2 regions of the Guptibacillus hwajinpoensis genome follow, and region 2 is predicted to be linked to the other one. Evidence: riboswitches for the same ligand, from Rfam matches in the RefSeq annotation. Region 2 holds a riboswitch; the other holds the start of a gene.

Region 1 (10,375 bases), 1.8 Mb from region 2:
AAGAGAATGGAAGTAACTAGAAAAGATGAGAAGTTTAATAGGTGTTAAAAGCCTTAAATAAGGAATTTTCAGTCTTTTTAAACTTCCAAAATAAGACTATATTAGATGTGTATTCTAAATAAAGAACAAAACGTTCTTTATTGGTGTCGGTTATTGGAGAATTTAATAAGGGGGATGGGAATGAGGACGCATACTGACGAAAAATTGGATCAGGAGTGGGTAGATCTTATTTCAATTGCAATAAAAATTGGTCTATCGAAGGAAGAAGTAAAGCGATTTCTTGTCAATTCCTCAAAAAAGTAAGGAGGAATGCAGATGATAAAATTGGGTGAAGGGACATTTGTATCTTATATTCTTGGAAAGAGAATTAAAATCATCTCTCTAGATAACGAGATATGCAGGCTTTACATTAATGATGAATACAAGGGGAAATGTGATTTAGCATTTATTCTCACAAAGGTCAACTCTCTTGAGAACAATGAGCAGGACATAAGGGGGTTGATGAAGGATGAGAAAGAGCTCTATGCAGAACTAAATGAGATTATTAGAAGTAAGCAAATTCCTACCCAAATGGAATGAGAATAGGCATACTTTATGAATATAAGACTAAATATGAAACACGACGGAATAAGATTGTGCCCTAATTTGAGTGTAACCCATACCACCCCCACATCATCAGGTATACTTTAGTAATCAAACCGTACATTAAATCCGGCTTTATCCGGGTTCTTTTGGGGTTTTGCTTCTATAATTTATACACTTCATTTAACTTTAAATGGATACTGGCTAGTTATACTTGTGTTTAAACAATAAGAGCCTTCATATATGATGGCTCCTAGTCCGTACATTAGTTATCTGATCCCTGGTTTGCACGCCATTTGTTAAATTCCAGGAATTCTTTGAATTGATCTTTACTTACGCCTGAATTCATCGCTTCTTTCACAAGTCTCTTCCACTCTGAATCTAGCTCATTTTGGTGAATGGGATCATCACCTTGTAAGAGCGTCTCAACTGAAACATCCAGGACATTCGATATTTTATCAAGAAATTGAATAGAGGGGTTAGATTGTATATTTCGTTCAATTGAGCTTAAATACGATTTGGCAACATTTGCGCGTTCTGCTAATTCCGAAAGTGATAGTCCTTTACGTAAACGGTATTTTTTTACTTCTTCACCTATCATGTTTTGTTACCCCTCCTGTACTTCGACAAAATTCTCCGTTGTTATTTATTATAGCAGTGTGCAATTGTTCCGTAAATAGAACGAAAGCGACATTTTATAATGTCGCTTTCGTTTACGTTCCTATGAATACTTCTGTTGTCGAAGAAAGCATTGAATTTCTTCGATTTTTAACCCTAGCTCCTTTGCCTCCTTGATGAGTTCAATCCATTCTTGATCAAGCTTATCCTCCGTATGTACACTCATGTCAACCCTCCTTGTAATGGATCCAGGTAATACAACCATCATAGGAGCTGTTTGCTCGCTCCCTTAGATCTGTTACTTTGCGTCCATATTTTTCAAAAATGGTTTCCTTTTTCTGGAGGATACCTTCTTGTAATGCAACGACTGCATAAATTGATACTATTATCATAGTTCGTTAAACCTAAAAAAGGTGTTGTTTTTTGTAGGGAAAACTCATTTTTATTTGACTTTTTTTGTCAATTATCCGATTTGAATCATTTATTGCTCTTGAATAGTTGCATACGTATTGGAAACAATACGAGTATAACGAACAAGGAGGAAAAGTATGAAAAAATGGCTAATGACTCTATTAACCTTTACTCTTGCGATCGGACTTGCAACAGGATGTTCGAATGCAAATGAAGAAGAAGGACCCGTAGAAGATCCTGAAATGCAAGAAGGTGCGCCAGAAGATGCCGAAAATGTTAACGAAGATGATGGTACAATTGACCAAGAAGACGATGATAATATGAATGAAGATGGAACTAAAGAAGGCGATCAGGATGAAGATGGGAACAAGGATGAAGGAGATATGGATGGTACAGAAGAGCAGCCGAATGACGAAACAGAGGAGCAATAAAGTGAATTTTGTGAATGTGACAAATAAAGACCTCACAGCAGGTCTTTTCTTTTTTTTGGTAAAATTGTCTAACTAGTTAAGTCATCGGGTATAGAAAGAAAAAAGGAGGGTTATCAATGAAAAAAGTGGCCGTTATAACAGGTGGTGGCTCTGGAATCGGAGCAGATACCGCAAAGCGCTTTGCGAAAGAAGGCATTCGCGTCTGTTTGTTTGATTTAAAGGAAAGCCGTGCAGAAAATGTGAAAGATGAGATTATTCGAGAGGGTGGGGATGCGTTTGTACTCGATATCGACGTTTCCGATGAAGAACGCGTTACATATGGACTTGAACAGGTAGTGAAAGAGTGGGGACAGATTGATATCCTCTTTAACAATGCAGGAATTAACGGTACGTTAAATTCAATTGAAGAAATGAAAGCAGAGGAATGGGATGAAACCATTCACACCAATTTGAAGAGTACATTTCTAATGATGAAACACACCATACCTTATATGAAGAAAAACGGTGGAAGTATGATCATTACGAGTTCCATCAACGGAAACCGAACGTTCTCTAATTTTGGAATGTCCGCGTATAGTACGTCAAAAGCAGGTCAGGTTGCGTTCATGAAGATGGCTGCACTTGAGCTTGCACAGTATCACATTCGTGTAAATGCAATTTGCCCTGGAGCGATTGATACAAACATTGAACAAAACACTGATAGAAAGGAAAGCGTTGAAAAAATCGAAATTCCGGTCGAGTATCCAGAGGGAGCCCATCCACTTGAGCAGAAATCAGGTAGTGCTGATCAAGTAGCTGATGTTGTTTATTTTCTTGCCTCCGATGCTTCAAGCCATGTGACAGGCACAGCGATGTACGTGGATGGTGCAGAATCACTTTTATAATCTATGTTAGACAAATCCTCGGGATAACCCGGGGATTTTTGTTGACGATTGTATTGGTCCTCCGTATTGTTAAAAAAGAGGTGATGGAAATGTTTACAAAATTACACCATGTAGCGATTATATGTTCCGATTATAAACGTTCTAAAGCTTTTTATGTTGATATGTTAGAGCTAGCTATTATTGAAGAAACGTATCGGGAAGACCGTCAATCTTATAAACTGGATCTTGCTGTGGGAGAGCACACGCGCATCGAATTGTTTTCCTTCCCAGATGCGCCGGAGAGGCCGAGTTATCCTGAAGCAAGAGGGCTACGCCATCTTGCGTTTGAAGTGGAAGATCTGGACGAAGCTGTTCAATATCTGACTTCAAAAGGAATTCAATCAATGGAAGACATTCGGTATGATGAACTAACGAATAAGCGCTTTACCTTTTTTGCTGACCCGGATGGACTACCGATTGAATTGTATGAAAAGTAGAATAATTTAACAAAAATAAGTTGATTCCTTCCAGAAGATGTGGCAAAATAAGACGTGAAAGCGTTTGCTTATTCTTGGAACTAGAATCGCTTATTTTTTTATTTTTTAAAAATGCAAACGATTTCCTTATTTTTACGGAAATGCGCAAACGGTTTCGCAACTATGTGGCTTAAGGGGGAAAAGAATGAAACGGCGTAATCGAAAAGGTCTTTCACTGTGGCTTGCTATTGTGCTTGTATTGCAACTGCTAGCAGGTGCGATACCGGGGGTTCAGGCGGCAGAAGGAAGTCCAATTATTGATGGATCGAGCGCAAAGTTCATGTATGAAGGGGATGGGAGCGAAGAAACCGTTCTTGTTGCAGGGGATTTTACAAACTGGCAGGATGGTGCACTTCCACTTGAAAAAGGTGAAGATAATGTCTGGAGTTTAAAGATTGATAATTTATCCGACGGACAACACCAGTACAAGTTGATCGTCAATGGAGAATGGATGAAAGATCCTATGAATCCAAACGGAAATGACAACAGTACGTTTACGATTGGTGAACCGACCAATGATCGAATTGTTACGCTTGTTGGTGATTTGCAGGACGAGCTTGGTGCTGCAAAGGAATGGGATCCTGCTGCAGAAGAAACGATAATGGAAGCGAAGGGAAATGGCTTTTATGAACTTACAGCAGAACTACCAGCAGGAACATATGAATACAAAGTAGCAATCAACCAATCGTGGGGTGAAAGCTATGGAGATGGAACAGGAAATTTAAAGCTCACACTCTCTGAGGCCACTACTGTCACATTTTACTATCATGATGGGACGCATGCAGTAGCGAACTCTACTAATTACACACCAATAGCTAAGGAAAAGCAGCCGAGGCTTGCCGGGTCTATTCAACCTGCGATTGATGCAGGAGCAGAATGGAGTCCAGAGCAATCTACAGCTCTTCTAACAGATGATGACTATGATAATGTTTACACTTTTACGGAAATGGTTCCTAAAGGAAACTATGAATATAAAGTGGTCCTTGGCAATACCTGGGGTGAAGATTATCCTGCAGAAAATGCGAAGCTAAATGTCCTTACAGATGCTAACGTTACGTTCTTCTTTAACTCTGAAACAAAAGATGTAAGCACAGATTACAGTGCAGAAGGGTCTGACGGGGCGATCTCAAAAGCGAGTCTTCTACATAACTCATGGGAAGAAGCTTACCGGGCTCCATTCGGTGCCATACAAAAAAGCAAAACCGTGACTCTCCGTCTTTCAGCAAAGAAAGATGACCTCACGGGAGCGGACCTGTATATTAAGAATCAAAATACAGGAACTAGCAAACTCGTTGCAATGGAAAAGGCCACAACAGCTGATGGTCTTGATTTCTGGGAGGCAGATGTAACGCCTGAAGAAAAAGGCCTGTATGGCTACAAGTTTATTGTCAGAGACGGCTCTGCGAAGGCAGAATACGGGGAAGATACGAAGCAGGGCGCATTAGGAAAAGCAATTGATGCGAATGCTGAGCTGTATCAATTAACGGTATTTGATCCAGGTTATGAAACACCAGATTGGATGAAAGAAGCGGTTGTGTATCAAATTTTCCCGGATCGATTTAACAATGGAAATCCGGATAACGATGATGCGAAAGTAAACGCAAGAGGGAATGAGCCGATTGAACATCAGAATTGGGGAGAGCTTCCAGACAATCCGAGACTTGCTGACAGTACAGGGTATGAAGGAGATGAAATCTGGAGCAACGATTTCTTTGGTGGTGATTTAAAAGGGATTCAAGAAAAGCTCGACTACATTCAGTCGCTCGGTGTTAACACTCTTTATCTGAATCCAATTGCTGAAGCAGCGTCAAACCACAAGTATGATGCAGCGGATTGGAAATCGATTGACCCAATGTTTGGGACACCAGAAGAGTTCAAGGCTTTTACAGATGAACTTGAAAAGCGAAATATGCATTTGATCATGGATGGGGTATTCAACCATGTTGGTGATGATTCCATTTATTTTGATCGTTATGGTAAATATGACGTAGTTGGTGCTTATGAATATTGGTCTCTCATTTATGACTTGATGAATGATGGCATGAGTGAAGAAGATGCAAAGACAGAAGCGCGAAAGCAACTAGAAAAAGAGGGCCAGACGTTTAATGATGAGTATGGCTTCCATAACTGGTTCAATATTAAAAATGAAAAAGTGGTCGATGAAAACGGCAACGAACGCTACGATTATCAGGCGTGGTGGGGTTATGATTCACTCCCTGAAATCAAGAGTGTTGAAGGGGAAGCTGTTGATTACGCAAGTGAATTGAACAATCAGAAATTCTCTGATTACATTATGTATGACGAAGACTCTGCTTCGAAATCATGGTTAACAAACGGTGCATCTGGATGGCGCCTTGATGTAGCCAATGAAGTGGATATGGAGTTCTGGCGCGAGTTCCGCGACGAATTAAAGTCTGAGGAAATGGCTGGCACTGGTGCCACACTTAAAGAAGGGGAGGAACCGCTCATTCTCGGAGAGATCTGGGATGATGCTTCGAAATACTTCCTTGGAGATCAATATGATTCAGTTATGAACTACCGTTTCGAAGGCGCGATTCTGAACTTCCTGAAGAGCGGAAATGCAGCAAGTGCGGATGAACAATTGATGGCCGTCCAAGAAGACTATCCTAAGGAAGCCTTCCATGCGCTTATGAACTTGATGGGCTCGCACGATACACCACGTGCCGTCTACGTTCTTGGCGGGGGAACAGACACGTATGAGCGTGCGGAATTTGATCCGAATTATGATCATGAACTCGGCGTGCAGCGTCTGAAACTAGCGGCAATTTTACAAATGGGATACCCTGGCGCACCAACGATTTATTATGGTGATGAAGCGGGAGTTACAGGTTCTAAGGACCCGGATGATCGCCGCACATATCCATGGGGCGATGTAAATGAAGAGTTATTGAAGCATTATCAGGATGCAGGTGCAGTTCGAACGGCAAACGCTGATCTTCTCGCATACGGCGAACTGACAACATTGTACGCAGAAGGCGATGTGTATGCGTTTGCTCGCACCAGTAAAGACGGTGCAGCTGTCATTGCAGTGAACCGTGGCAACAACGCGCAAACACTTGAGTTTGATGTGAAAGATGTTTTGAAAAATAACATTGCGTTCACCGACGGACTAGCAAAGGATTATAAAGTAACAGTGAAGGATGGCAAGGTAAGCGTGACGATTCCTGCGATGACAGGACGGATGCTGATTGCTGATCAGGACCAGAACTTCGAACTTCCAAATGCAGTCAGTGAGCTGAAAGCTGCAGCAGGAGAAGGAAGTGCAACGCTCTCCTGGACAGGTGATGCAGCACAGTATAAAGTCTACAAATCAACGCTTCAAGGAGCGATGTATGAAGAAGTGGCAGTGACAGATCAAACATCTGTTACAGTCGATAACCTGACGAATGGGCAAGCGTACTACTTTGCCGTAACCGCTTTGGATCGGGATGGCAACGAGTCGGTTAAAGTAGAAACGACAAGTGCAGCTGTGCCTCATTTTGAATGGAAAGATGGAGAATATGAGATTAGTTCTGTTACAGCTGTGGAAGATCAAGTACTTGATCTATCGAAAACGTTCACGGTTGAAGCGACTGTAAAGATTGCAGGAGCAACAGAGACAGGTCTTGCAGAAGGTTTAATTGGGAAGCTTCAGATGAAGCATGGAGACCGTGACTGGACTGAAACGAAAGCATCTTACACAGGCCAGGGCGGAGATAATGATGCAAATGCGTTCAAAGCTGATTTCCGTCCAATTGAGAAAGGCACGTATTCATACCGCTTTTCATTCTCAACAGACCGTGGTGCAACATGGAAAACAACGAATACAGAGGAAGTTGTCTTTTCTCAAAATCAAGATGATACGAAAGCGCCTGCTGAGGCCGTTAAGCTTGATGAGCCACTGAAGGAATCCGGACAAGTTACATTAAATTGGACACTTGAAGGTCCTGATGAGCCCTACCTTCTAGCGATTGAGCGGGATGCTGAGACGATTGAACTTTTAGAAAATGTCGAGGCTGTCAGCTATACCGATTTTGCTGTTCAGAATGGTAAAACCTATACGTATAAAGTGGTAGCTTACGATCAGGCTGGAAATCAGACAGCATCAAACGAAGTTTCCATTACACCGGATATTGTGATGGTTGATGTAACGTTTAAAGTTCACGCGCCGGATTATACACCACTTAGCGCGAAAGTCACCATGCCTGGCAGTCAAAACGGCTGGAGTACAAGTGCATGGGAAATGTCGCGTAATGGTGCTGTATCACCGGACTGGGAGCTGCAAAAGTCATTCCCGGAAGGAACTGTTTTAACGTACAAGTATGTAAAAGGTGAGTCGTGGGATCAGGAAGGCCTTGCCGATCACACACGTAACGACAAGTCAGATGACGATGTGAGTTATTACGGTTACGGTGCAGAAGGTACAGATCTGAAAATAACGGTAACAAATCAGGGTAGCAATAAAATGGTAGTAGAAGATGAAATTCTTCGCTGGATTGACATGCCTGTTGTTGTCACTTCCCCTGAAACAGGAGCAATTGTTGAAGGAGATACGGTGACATTCAAAGGGAATGCGATTAAAGAAGGCGACCTCACAATTAATGGTGAAAAAGTAATTGTGAACGACGATATGTCATTCTCACATGAAGTAAAGCTCGAGAATGGTGAAAATGAGATTCCAATTTCGATTTCACCTTCAGAAGAAAACAAATACGAAATCTTTAACAATGATGGCGGAGCAATTGGTAAGAACACGAAGGAATATACATGGAAAGTAACGTCCCAAGCGGGCGATCCTGAGCCGAAGGAACCTGTACGTTTATTCGGGGATGATCGTTATGCGACTTCGGTCGAAATTTCGAAACAGGGCTGGGATAAAGCGGATACAGTGGTGATTGCAAGAGGAGATAACTTTGCCGATGCGTTAGCTGGTGCTCCACTGGCATATAAACTTGATGCTCCAATTCTTCTAGCGAAAGAAAAGGGACTTGAGAAGTCAGTAAAAGATGAAATCAAGCGACTTGGAGCTAAAAACGTGATTATCTTAGGTGGTACCAAAGCTGTGCCAAAGTTTATCTCCTATCAGCTTGAAGGACTGGACTTGAAAGTAAAACGAATTTACGGAGACGACCGTTTTGAAACAGCCGCTAATATTCAGGCAAGCCTTGGTGGTAACCCTGATAAAGCGATCGTAGCAAACGGTATGGACTTTCCTGATGCACTCGCTGCAGCATCCTATGCAGCAGAAAAAGGGTATCCAATTCTTTTCACGAAAAAAGATAGCGTTCCGAAAACAACGTTGCGAGCATTGCGCAGCGTAGACGGATCCATTGTTGCTGGTGGAGAAGCTGTTATCAGTGAACAATTGCTTGGCGATCTACCAGCTCCAGAGCGATTTGCAGGTGAAAACCGCTTTGGAACAGCGGCAGCTATTGCAACGGAACTTAATGCATCGAAGCAGGTCTTTATCGCAACAGGCATGGATTTCGCTGATGCCCTAACAGGCTCAGTACTTGCAGCAAAACAGGATGCAGCTATGCTCCTTGTTAAACCAGAGGCAATGCCGGACGAAACGGCAGAAGCACTGAAGAAGCTAGAAGCTGATACATTTATAATACTCGGTGGGACGAGTGCGGTAAGTGATGAGGTGGTTGAGGGGCTGAATTAGAACGGTGTAATGGAGTGTAAACGGGGTCAGACCCCTCTCTGACCCCATGAAGTGTCCGCCTCCGGCGGACACTTTTTTTGCGATGAAAGAGGAGGGAGGGGCAGACACGTGTCTGACCCCCCTCACCCTTCATCAGCACATGGTCAAGTCATGTCGTGATTATGGAAGCCGATGTTAAAAGTGGTGCAATGACGACCGCACGCTTTGCAGAGAGGCAAGCAAGAAAGGTCTTTGCCATGAAAAGCGAAGACCTTCGAAAAGGACAGGGGACAAACTGTCTAACCGAGAAAGGTGTAACCCCTTACACCGGCGTAGATTTCTTTTTAAATGAACTGAATTTACCCACGACACGTTAAAAGAATCCATTCCCAGATTCTTAAAAGTTATCAAAACCACCGAATATTCAACGAATGAACTCTTCGATTTGATCCCTCAAGGATCTTCAATATCATCTCTCCCTATCTAGAGCATGATGGCTTCCAACCATCAGGGAAAAGATGAAAGAGAAAAGAAGATAAACCTGCCTCGGAACCACCCAATCGAGCCATCGAAAGGGTGGTTTTTCTATGTGAATTTCATTCTTCTTTTATAAGTATATCTACCTATGTGTGTTTAAACCAAGAATAGTCAATAAAAAGTAAAACTACTTTTATATAGTAATTAATTTATATATTTGGGGTCAGACAGGGGTCTGGCCCCAAAATGAAAGCGCAAACAAAATTTAAACAATTTACTCAATTTTTACACATATAGGACAATTGTTGTTGTATACTGACAATTGATGGCAGTGTCACCAAAATTCGACTACATATCCGGGGGGATGGAATTTGAAACGAAGGTCAAAAGGTCGTTTGATCAGCTTTGCGCTGATTTTCTCAATGGTCCTTAGCTTTTTCGCGTTACCAGTTTCACAGTATGCTTCTGCAGCTGAAGAAACGTTTCAAGATCTTATCATTTCAGAGTACATTGAAGGTGGAAGCTACAACAAAGCTCTCGAACTTTACAATGGAACAGGGAATTCAATTAATCTAGCTGATTATACCCTTGAACTCTATTCTAATGGAGAGACAGAACCAAAGTATTCCTTAACATTAGAAGGAACACTTGCAGATGGGGAAGTTTTTGTACTTGCTCATGATCAAGCAGTCCAGACTATGTTAGATCAAGCTGATGTAACGAATCAAACTGTCGTTAATTTCAATGGTAATGATGTTGTTACGCTCAAAAAGAATGATGATATTATCGATTCACTTGGTCAAATTGGTT
Region 2 (10,375 bases):
ATAAACAGCAAATCGACTCCGTTGAAGAAGCGGTTAATAATGCGGTTAAAGCAGGCGCAGTAGTAAAAACAGGCGGCAAGCGAATTAATCGAGATAAAGGTTTCTTCTTTGAACCGACTATTCTTACAGATGTGTCACAGGATATGAATGTTATTCAGGAAGAAATCTTCGGCCCTGTATTACCGATTGTTGTGTATAGCAATTTTGATAAAGTGCTTGAAATGGCCAATGATACAAATTACGGCCTGTCTTCATCGATCTTTAGTGATAACATGCATGAAGTTATGAAAGCATCCAATGTACTTCGCTACGGTGAAACGTATGTGAACCGTGAGAACTTTGAAGCGGTTCAAGGTTTCCATGCTGGAATGGGTCAATCTGGTATCGGTGGCGCTGACGGCAAGCACGGCTTAAATGAATATTTAAAAACACACGTTATCTACATGGAGTATGATCAAGATATTAAGTAATGAAACCGGGCTAAGGCCCGGTTTTCTATTGTTTGAAGAAAATCAATAGGTAAGAGTATAATAGAAGAGACAATTACTTTTATTTTTAAGAAAAGAGGGAGAACATGTTTGATTCTCGTATAATAGAGTTTTCAGAAAAGTTAGTACAGTATTCAACGAAAATCCAACCAGGGGAACACGTTTTAATAGAAGCATTTGATGTAAACAATTCACTTGTTCGTAGCCTTGTTAAAGAAGTACATAAAGCAGGGGGCTTCCCACACGTTAATTTGCGTGATAACCAGGTGCTTCGTGAGCTTTTAATGAATGCAACAGAAGAACAAATAAGTGCCTGGGCTGAAGTTGACTTGAATCAGATGGAAAAAATGGACGCTTATATTGGTATCCGGGGCTCAGAAAACATTAACGAACTTTCTGATGTACCAGTTGCAAAGATGGCTTTATACAATCAGATCTATAAAACAAAAGTTCACAGCAATCAGCGCGTCAAGCATACGAAGTGGGTTGTGATGAGATACCCTAATGAATCCATGGCCCAACTTTCAGGCATGAGTACAGAAGCATTTGAAGAATTCTATTTTAATGTATGTACAATGGATTACGCGAAAATGAGTGATGCGATGGATGCCCTTGTTGATCGTATGAACAAAGCAGATATCGTACGTATTGTTTCTCCAGATACGAATTTAAGCTTTTCGATCAAAGATATCCCTGCGGTTAAATGTGCTGGTGAATTGAACATCCCTGACGGTGAAGTTTTTACAGCACCAGTGAAAGATAGCGTAAACGGAGTAATTACGTACAATACCCCTTCACCTTATAATGGTTTTGTGTTTGAGAATGTACAGTTAACCTTTGAAAATGGCAAAGTGATTGATGCAGAAGCAAACGATACCGAGCGTTTAGCTGAAATTCTGAACACAGATGAAGGCGCAAGGTTTATTGGAGAGTTTGCCATTGGCGTTAATCCTTATATTCGCGAACCAATGAAAGATATTCTTTTCGATGAAAAAATTGATGGTTCATTCCACTTTACACCAGGACAGGCTTATGATGAAGCGCCGAATGGTAATGATTCCTCTGTACACTGGGATCTTGTCTTAATTCAGAGACCTGAATACGGTGGCGGAGAAATCTGGTTTGATGACGAATTGATTCGAAAAGACGGCAAGTTCGTACCAGAAATACTTCAGAGCCTAAACCCAGAAAACCTTAAATAGGATTTCGAAGCGCATCCAAAGGATGCGCTTTTTTCACGACATAATGTTAAATTTTATAAAAGGGTAAAAATATAAGAAAAATGAAGGTTTTGGCTAGGAATTAGCGATAAGCCAATTTTTCTAAAGTACAGAAGACCAATCACATTTCACCTTATTTGAATATAAATAAATAAAACTATTTAAGACAGGAAGTGCCATCCAATGGAAATACATTGTGACGGATGTACGAAGGAGATGAGGGACTGGGAAACCATTCATATGGTAAAGTTCGATAAGTGGTATTTCGGACATTTCAATTGTTTATTGAACTTGAAAAAGAAATTAAATCTGAATCGACCGATTAAATGGGATAAAATTGAGGGGGAAAAAGGGAACCAGAAAGACTCTGATGGAAAAAAAGCACCATAGAGCCAGTAAGAAAGACGCTATAAACGGGGTAGCGTCTTTTCTTGCTTATTCTTTATTTTCAGTTAAGAATCTATATTTGGATGCACATTGAAGATGAACGTTATATTCTTAGTTAACCCTTGTGGAGCTTTCATAAGAATGATGAAATTAATTTTAGGTGAAGAAGTTGTGATTATAGACGAGCTATAAGTTTGATAACAAGAACCTAAATGGGATGGTCTTCATCTAAATACTAAGGGTCATTATGAAATTTCAAAAGCACTTTTAGAAACAGGAATTCGTATATAAAAGTTTAATATTGAATAATCTCGGGTAAAATTTGTTATTATCTTTATAAAAGAATGACTTGAGGAGGAACTTATGTCACAAACATCATTACAAGTTAACAAATTACGAGAGCAAGTACTTCAGTCATTTAAGAAAACCAGATTGATGACAAATCAGCTGGTAGAAACCCTTGAGACGGAAGACTATACTATTCAGGCTATTCCAGATGTAAGTCCGCCAAAATGGCATATGGCCCATACAACCTGGTTTTATGAGACGTTTATTCTGAAAGCATACAAAGAGAATTACATCTCCTACCATAAAGAATTCGATTATCTATTCAACTCCTATTATGAAAGTGTAGGAAGCTATTTTCCAAGGAGCTCTAGAGGGTTACTAAGTCGACCGAGTATTGATAAAGTCAGAAACTACCGAAGAGACGTTGATGAGGAAATCGTTTCTTTATTAACGAATTTAGATGAAAAAAAGCTAAAAGAAGTAGCTAAATTGATTGAAATTGGACTAAACCACGAGCAGCAGCACCAGGAGCTTATTCTAACTGATGTGAAATATAACTTTTCTATCAATCCATTGAAGCCAGTATATCGTGAGAGAGACACTATGAATTCAGACGAATCATCTCCAATGGACTGGGTTTCATTTGATGGAGGGTTAGTTGAAGTAGGCGTTAATGAAGAAGATGGCTTTTCTTTCGATAATGAACGACCTGTACATAAAGTGTGGCTAGAACCATTTAAGCTTGCAACACGAACGGTTACAAATGGCGAGTATCTTGCTTTTATGGAAGATGGAGCCTACGGGCGACCAGAGTTCTGGCTATCGGATGGTTGGGCAACAGTAAATGATCAGGGTTGGAAGTCGCCACTTCATTGGGAGAAAAAAGATGGAGAATGGTTTCAATTTACACTTCACGGACTCGTTCCTGTAAATTTAAATGAACCTGTTACACATGTTAGCTATTATGAAGCCGAGGCTTATGCAAGTTGGGCAGGGAAGAGATTACCTTCAGAAACTGAGTGGGAAGTAGCTGTTAGAGACCAGCCAATCTCAGGCAACTTTGTAGAAGATGCGAATTACCACCCGATAGCATCGCTTAAAGAAGATGAGGGACAGATCAAGAAAGCATATGGAGACGTATGGGAATGGACGAAAAGTCCCTATATGCCATACCCGGGAAACAAACCACTCGATGGAGCACTTGGTGAATATAATGCGAAATTCATGAGTAGTCAAATGATCTTAAGAGGTGGCTCCTGTGCAACTTCACAAACTCACATCCGTGCTTCCTACAGAAATTTCTTTGGCCCTGATAAGCGCTGGCAATTCACAGGAATTCGACTGGCAGGAGACGCTAAGTGATCATAACATCGAATGGTATCACAGAATAATTGACTAGCTCATAGAGGAAACAGATCACTTTGATGAAGTAATGGAGGGGCTAACGGCCCCTTTCAAAACGTTCAACCTAAATTTTTCTATGATCAGTATGGTTCTGAACGATTTGAAGCTTGAGGACTACTTAAAATTGAGTATGAAAGTGCGGCAAATAGGAAGATCAGACTAATGCTTTAATCGGGATTTAGAAGAATTTCAGTCGCTTGCAAACCTCTCACAATTTACGCATGAGTATACGTGGGTTGTTTCCAATGACTTGTTTAGTCTTCACTACCTTACACTTAAGTAATGTATGCCTCCTAACAGACATCAAATGAGTATTTTACTATAATTTACGATTATTAAAGGAGAGAGTAACGTGAACAAAATTGAGACAAACGAATCCTACAAATCATTTATCAATGATCCGAAAGTAGCAATACTAAAATATGAAGCAAACTGGTGTCCGGACTGGAAACGACTTGATTTTTTTATCGGAGATATCATGAATGATCACCAGGATAAAAAATGGGCTCAAATTGATATAGAGCAGTTGCCGGAAGTGACTGAAGAAAATGATGTAATGGGCATTCCAAGCCTTCTAGTTTACAAGGATGGGAAAAAAATTGGTCATCTTCATAGTGCGAATACAAAAAATCCAGAGCAAGTTAAGGAGTATTTAAGTCAGTTTTAATAATGGAGGAGGCACCTGCCTCCCCCATTATTTAGTTAGCACGTATTCGATGGTGCCATCAGATAGAGAATGAGCATATTGCAATGAATATCCTATGCTTAAGTAGATCGATAGGGTTTCGCTGCAAAAAGGATGGATGGGCTCTGTCGGTGCATGTAAGCTTTTGTGAAAGCCTATTACTTTATTGGTATATTGAGAACATCTGAGTAGAATAACGTGAGTTCCGGACCATGCTGTGCCGATTAGATTGGTTCTCATGCAGATCCTTCCTTCTTTAGGATAATGTAAACTATATTCACAGAGTATGTGAGCCTCACTATGATGTTAAAAAGAACTTTTTCCCTACAAATTATTAAAACATTTTGAATTTTTTAACGATTACTGGTATATTAGTAACAAAGTAAGGTATTTAAATAAGTGAACTTTTACGTCTTGTTGGTGTTTGTGTTAATAGTTGTCGGAGTGTGTCATTTCTGAACTCTCCTGTAAAAGGCAAACCATCTTAAAGGATGGGACGCAAAGACACAGGTCTAATGTTGGGATGCCCAACGATGACGGCTGGTCCTCCTAGAAACCCTATTTGAGGAGGAAGAGAATGGCTATAACGAACGTAAAACCTAACTTAGAACTTGATCAAGAATGGATAATATTAATGATGGTTGCCAGAGAATTAGGTCTTCAAAAAGATGAGGTAAAAGACTTCTTGAGAAAATACAAAACACAAAACAACCACGATATTACATAAATGATGAGCGGTCTATATGATCGCTTTTTTCTATTGATAAATAACATTCATCTGATCCATAACGAAGCTAGAAATATGATGCGGAACTATTAAACTGCATTAAGGCCATTTTTATCATTCTTATGAAGTCGTATAAAGATGGTCTCCTTCTAATGTGAACCCTTGACTTTATATAGTGATATTTTGTATCATATGTCATATCAATTGCATACATAAATGTTACAACAGTGAAGGACAGATAGTAACCAGAGAATCCGATTGAATAGCGATTCGGGGGCGGTGGAAGCCCGAAATTGGTCTGGTGAAACGGCAGTCTGGAGTTGATTTCTATAAGTGGGTGCGCAGTGCGTATCAACTAGGGTGGAACCGCGGGTGCAGAAGCTCTCGTCCCTGGATAATTTTTGTCCAGGGATCGAGGGCTTTTTATGTTGATAGAGATTGATGAAAAAGGAGAGATTGACATGAGTATTTCAATGGAACAAATAGTTTCTGTATCAAAACACAGAGGGTTTATTTTCCCGGGATCTGATATTTACGGAGGTCTTGCTAACACATGGGATTATGGTCCTCTTGGTGTAGAACTTAAAAACAACATTAAGGATGCATGGTGGAAAAAGTTTGTACAGGAGTCTCCATATAACAGTGGACTCGATGCAGCGATTTTAATGAATCCAAAAACCTGGGAAGCTTCGGGCCATCTTGGGAACTTTAATGATCCACTAATCGATTGCAAAAGCTGTAAAACTCGTCATCGTGCAGATAAATTGATTGAAGACGCTCTTTCACTAGATGGAAATGAAATGATTGCTGACGGGCTATCTTTTGAAGAGATGGAACGACTAATTAAGAACAATAACATTACATGTCCGGAGTGCGGAAGCCAGGACTTTACTGAAATTCGCCAGTTTGATCTAATGTTCAAAACTCACCAGGGAGTAACCAAGTCAAGCACAAGTGAAATTTACCTTCGTCCAGAAACAGCCCAGGGCATTTTCGTAAACTTCAAGAACGTTCAGCGTTCAATGCGTAAAAAAGTTCCTTTTGGCATTGCTCAAATTGGGAAAAGCTTCCGAAATGAAATTACACCAGGTAACTTTACGTTCCGTACACGAGAGTTTGAACAAATGGAACTTGAATTCTTCTGCAAACCGGGTGATGAGCTTGAATGGCATGAGTATTGGAAAGAATACTGTAAGAACTGGCTTTTGAATCTTGGTGTAAGTGAAGAAAGCATTCGTCTTCGTGAACATGCAGAGGATGAGCTTTCTCATTACAGTAATGCAACCACAGATATTGAATACAAATTCCCGTTTGGTTGGGGAGAACTATGGGGTGTCGCTTCAAGAACAGATTATGATCTGAAGCAGCACATGGAGCATTCGAATGAAGATTTTACTTACCACGATCAGCAAACGGGTGAGAAGTATGTACCGTTTTGTATCGAACCATCCCTTGGTGCTGACCGGGTAACATTGGCATTCCTAATTGAAGCTTATGAAGAGCAGGAGCTTGAAGATGGATCTTCACGAAGCGTGATGCACTTCCATCCTGCCATTGCACCATTTAAAGCAGCCGTTTTCCCGCTTTCTAAGAAGCTATCAGAAGAAGCAAGAGCTGTTCATGCTGAGCTATCCAAGTACTTCATGGTAGATTACGATGAAGCTGGATCAATCGGAAAACGATATCGTCGTCATGATGAAATCGGTACGCCGTATGCGATTACGTTTGACTTTGATTCTGTTGAAGATCAGCAGGTGACAATTCGTGACCGCGACACTATGGAACAAAAAAGAATGCCGATTTCTGAACTGAAAAGCTTTTTGGAAGAAAAAACTCAGTTTTAATTCATTTAAGCCGCTCGACCTGAGCGGCTTTTCTTTAGGATTTAAAAGAAAGGGGTTACATGAATGAGAATACTTTGGGATTTTGATGGCACACTTTTTAATACATATCCAGCCTTTACGAAAGTAATGAAGAAATTGCTTCCGGAAGTAAAAGAGGAGGACATCTTAAAAGAGTTGAAAGTGTCCTTTCATCATGCAAAGCAAGTTTTTCAGTTAACAGATGGACAGGTGAATCAATTCCGTGAGATGGACAGTGCACTATCGCCTGATGATAAACCGCCGTTTCAAGGCCTTGAGGATATTCTTCTAAAAGCAGATATAAACGTGATAATGACACATAAACCTCGTGCTGAGGTAAATGCTATTTTAAAACATTTTCAGATGGAACATCATTTTGCAGATTTAGTTGCGGGAGACGATGGGTATCCACGTAAGCCAGATGCGAGTTCTTATCGTTACTTACATAACAAGCATGAGCTAGATTTAGCAATAGGGGATAGGGTACTTGATATTCTTCCTGCTAAAGAACTTGGTCTGAAAACATGTTTATTTCAGAATGATGCACCCGGTGCAGATTTCTATGTAACCAATTACCATGCATTGAAAAAGCTGTTATGGCATGATATTTGAATAAGGTGATTTGAAATTCAATGTGAAGGTCTTTGCTATCTTACATATGAGTGGAATCTAAAGGAGATGGAGAGCAATGAATAAGGAGCTCCGTTTTGTACTGATAACGTTTCTATTAGGTGTGTTCCTTGGTGCGCTCGATTCAGGAATCGTATCACCAGCTCTAACCACTTTAATTGAAGAGCTTGGTATCGATCTGAAATGGACGGTCTGGGTTGTGACAATTTATACACTTGTATATGCCGTAAGCATGCCAATTGTAGGGAAACTTGCAGACTTATTTGGTAGAAAACGTGTTTTCCTAACGGGTATAGTTTTATTTGCAGTTGGATCGTTGCTTGCCGGTCTTAGCCAGTCGCTCCCTTTCCTTCTTGCCGGAAGAGCGGTTCAGGCGTTAGGTGGGGGAGGTATCATTCCGATTGCGAATGCAGTAATTGGAAGTAGTTTCCCGAAAGAAAAGCGTGGAATGGCCCTCGGCCTTGTAGGTGCCATGTTTGGGATCGCTACAATACTCGGGCCGAACATCGGAGGATTCTTCGTTGCCCAGTTAAGCTGGAGATGGATTTTCTTAATTAACCTACCGATTGCTTTCATTATTTTAATGATGGGACTAAAACTTCCTGAAGATCAGGCAAAAGTCAAAAAGCCTTCCCTTGACTGGGGAGGTGCTGCCGTACTTTCGTTCGTTATTATATCGCTTCTCCTTGGTTTAACGAACCTCGACACAAATGATTGGCTAACATCAATTAAATCGGACTTTGTTTGGCCATTGTTGCTTCTCAGTATTGTATTGATCTACCCGCTAATTAAATTTGAAAAAGTAGCAAAAGATCCGATTATTAAACTTACTTATTTCACTGATAGAAACATTGTGCTTGCATTACTTATTTCTACCATAACAGGAATTGGTATCATAAGTATGATTTTCGTCCCTTCTTTTTCAGAAATCCTCCTTTCTTTATCAAGAGGACAGGGTGGGTATGTCATGACTATTCTAGCCGTAGCTTCAGGATTTGCAGCACCGATCGGAGGGATCCTTCTTGATAAGTGGGGAGCGAAACAGGTCGTGCTGCTTGGATTCTCGCTAAGCTTGCTCGGTTCGCTCGTGTTCGTTTTTGCCGCTGACGGATGGATCATGCTCTCTATTGGTATGATCTTTGCAGGAGTTGGAATTGGGTTTACGATGGGCACACCGCTTAATTATATTATTTTGGAACTTACCCCAGATCAAGAAGCAGGTGCTGCACTGTCACTTGTCAGTTTGTTCCGTTCAATTGGAACGTCACTTGGCCCGGTCGTACTTGCAGGATTTATCGCTGCTTCAGGTGCAGCGACATTCAGTGGCAGCGGCATTTCAGAGACGCTTCGACATACGATTTTAACGGGATATGAACATATGTATCTTGCAAGTTCGGTTATCTTTTTGATCGGACTTGTGCTCGGCATCTTTTTAAAAATGCCCGAACGGGATTTCGAGAATTAATACATCAGTAAAGCCATGGGTCTTCCCAATGGCTTTTTCGCATTATTGACCAAAACGGTTAAGAACTTCATAAAAATGGGTAAGGAATTCAAAAAACTTCTTTTCAGACGGTGCAAGCTCTCTACCTTTAGGTATAATGACGCCAACCGTTCTCGTTACGTTAGGCTCGGATAATTCGATTTTCACTGTTTCACCGGGTAGCTGTTCAGAAAGCGTAACTTCCGGGAGGAGACTTACACCCAGGCCCGCTGCTACCAGGCCTTTAATCGTATCAATATCTTCCCCTTCAAAGGCGATTCGAGTTTTAAAGCCAACCTGCTGACAGGCTGATGTCACAAGGTGATGAAGAGCGTATCCTGAACGGAAAAGAACAAAAGGCTCATTTTTCAATTGACCAAGTCGCAACATCGGGTAGTCGGCAAGTGGATGTGAGATCGGAAGAAGTGCGAGGAGCTTCTCCGTAAAGAAAATATGGCCATCCACATCGTTTCGATCCTTTGGTACCGGGGATACGAATGCGATATCAATTTCCCCCTTACTCACAGCATCTGTCAGATCCTGAACTGACCCCTGACGCAGTTGGAACCCAACACTCGGGTGTTCCTTCCGAAAAGCTGAGATCACAGTCGGTAATGTTTTCGCTGCAAGGCTGTTAGGAAAGCCGATTCGAATTGTTCCTGTATCTGGATTAAGAAATTCGTATACGGCCTGTCTTGCCCGTTCAATTTCTGTGATCGCTGTTTCGGCATGATCCATAAAGATGTGTCCAACTTGTGTCAGCTTAACATTGCGTCCTTCTCGAATGAATAACTGAACCCCAAGTTCCGATTCCAGATTTGCTATTTGTCTACTAACGGCTGACTGTGCAACGTGTAAGGATGTTGCGGCTTCTGTCACATGCTCTCGTTTAGCGACTTCCATAAAGTAATATAGCTGTCTGAGTTCCACCTAAAACGACCCCTATCTCTAATTTATATCAATAATAGATTAATTATATCTAAATTATATATTGAAAGCATGGGTCCTGACAACGTACAATGAGTGTAGAATATTTAAACAATTTCGACGTTATGGCGTTAAAGCGAGAAACCATAATGAATTGGGATAAGAGCGAGGAGTGGGAATATGGATAGAACGAACTTTCCAGAGAAACAGGGATTATACGATCCAATTCATGAGCATGACGCTTGTGGCATCGGGCTGATCGCCAATCTGAATA

The links. Region 2 has a riboswitch for cyclic di-GMP ahead of ABFG93_RS01180 (anti-repressor SinI family protein). Riboswitches for the same ligand answer to the same signal wherever they lie in the genome.
Region 1: linked by a shared signal. The riboswitch ahead of ABFG93_RS12940 (anti-repressor SinI family protein) and the one ahead of ABFG93_RS01180 (anti-repressor SinI family protein) in region 2 are both predicted to bind cyclic di-GMP.

Annotation. Positions count from the first base shown of each region.
Region 1 covers NZ_CP156674.1:2,457,155-2,467,529, forward strand. Annotated here, with positions in the region: gene ABFG93_RS12925 (anti-repressor SinI family protein) at 181-303, shown strand; gene ABFG93_RS12930 (hypothetical protein) at 316-579, shown strand; gene ABFG93_RS12935 (helix-turn-helix domain-containing protein) at 848-1,183, opposite strand; gene ABFG93_RS12940 (anti-repressor SinI family protein) at 1,304-1,426, opposite strand; cyclic di-GMP riboswitch class I at 1,449-1,543, opposite strand; gene ABFG93_RS12945 (hypothetical protein) at 1,749-2,042, shown strand; gene ABFG93_RS12950 (SDR family oxidoreductase) at 2,159-2,926, shown strand; gene gloA2 (SMU1112c/YaeR family gloxylase I-like metalloprotein) at 3,016-3,402, shown strand; gene ABFG93_RS12960 (alpha amylase N-terminal ig-like domain-containing protein) at 3,587-9,109, shown strand; gene ABFG93_RS23110 (hypothetical protein) at 9,298-9,465, shown strand; gene ABFG93_RS12965 (cell wall-binding repeat-containing protein) at 9,937-10,375, shown strand, end outside.
Region 2 covers NZ_CP156674.1:243,447-253,821, reverse strand. Annotated here, with positions in the region: gene aldA (aldehyde dehydrogenase) at 1-470, shown strand, start outside; gene ABFG93_RS01200 (aminopeptidase) at 575-1,690, shown strand; gene ABFG93_RS01195 (hypothetical protein) at 1,892-2,098, shown strand; gene egtB (ergothioneine biosynthesis protein EgtB) at 2,459-3,745, shown strand; gene ABFG93_RS01185 (thioredoxin family protein) at 4,140-4,454, shown strand; cyclic di-GMP riboswitch class I at 4,936-5,025, shown strand; gene ABFG93_RS01180 (anti-repressor SinI family protein) at 5,050-5,199, shown strand; gene ABFG93_RS01175 (glycine--tRNA ligase) at 5,661-7,043, shown strand; gene ABFG93_RS01170 (HAD-IA family hydrolase) at 7,107-7,673, shown strand; gene ABFG93_RS01165 (MFS transporter) at 7,750-9,156, shown strand; gene ABFG93_RS01160 (LysR family transcriptional regulator) at 9,199-10,104, opposite strand; gene gltB (glutamate synthase large subunit) at 10,282-10,375, shown strand, end outside.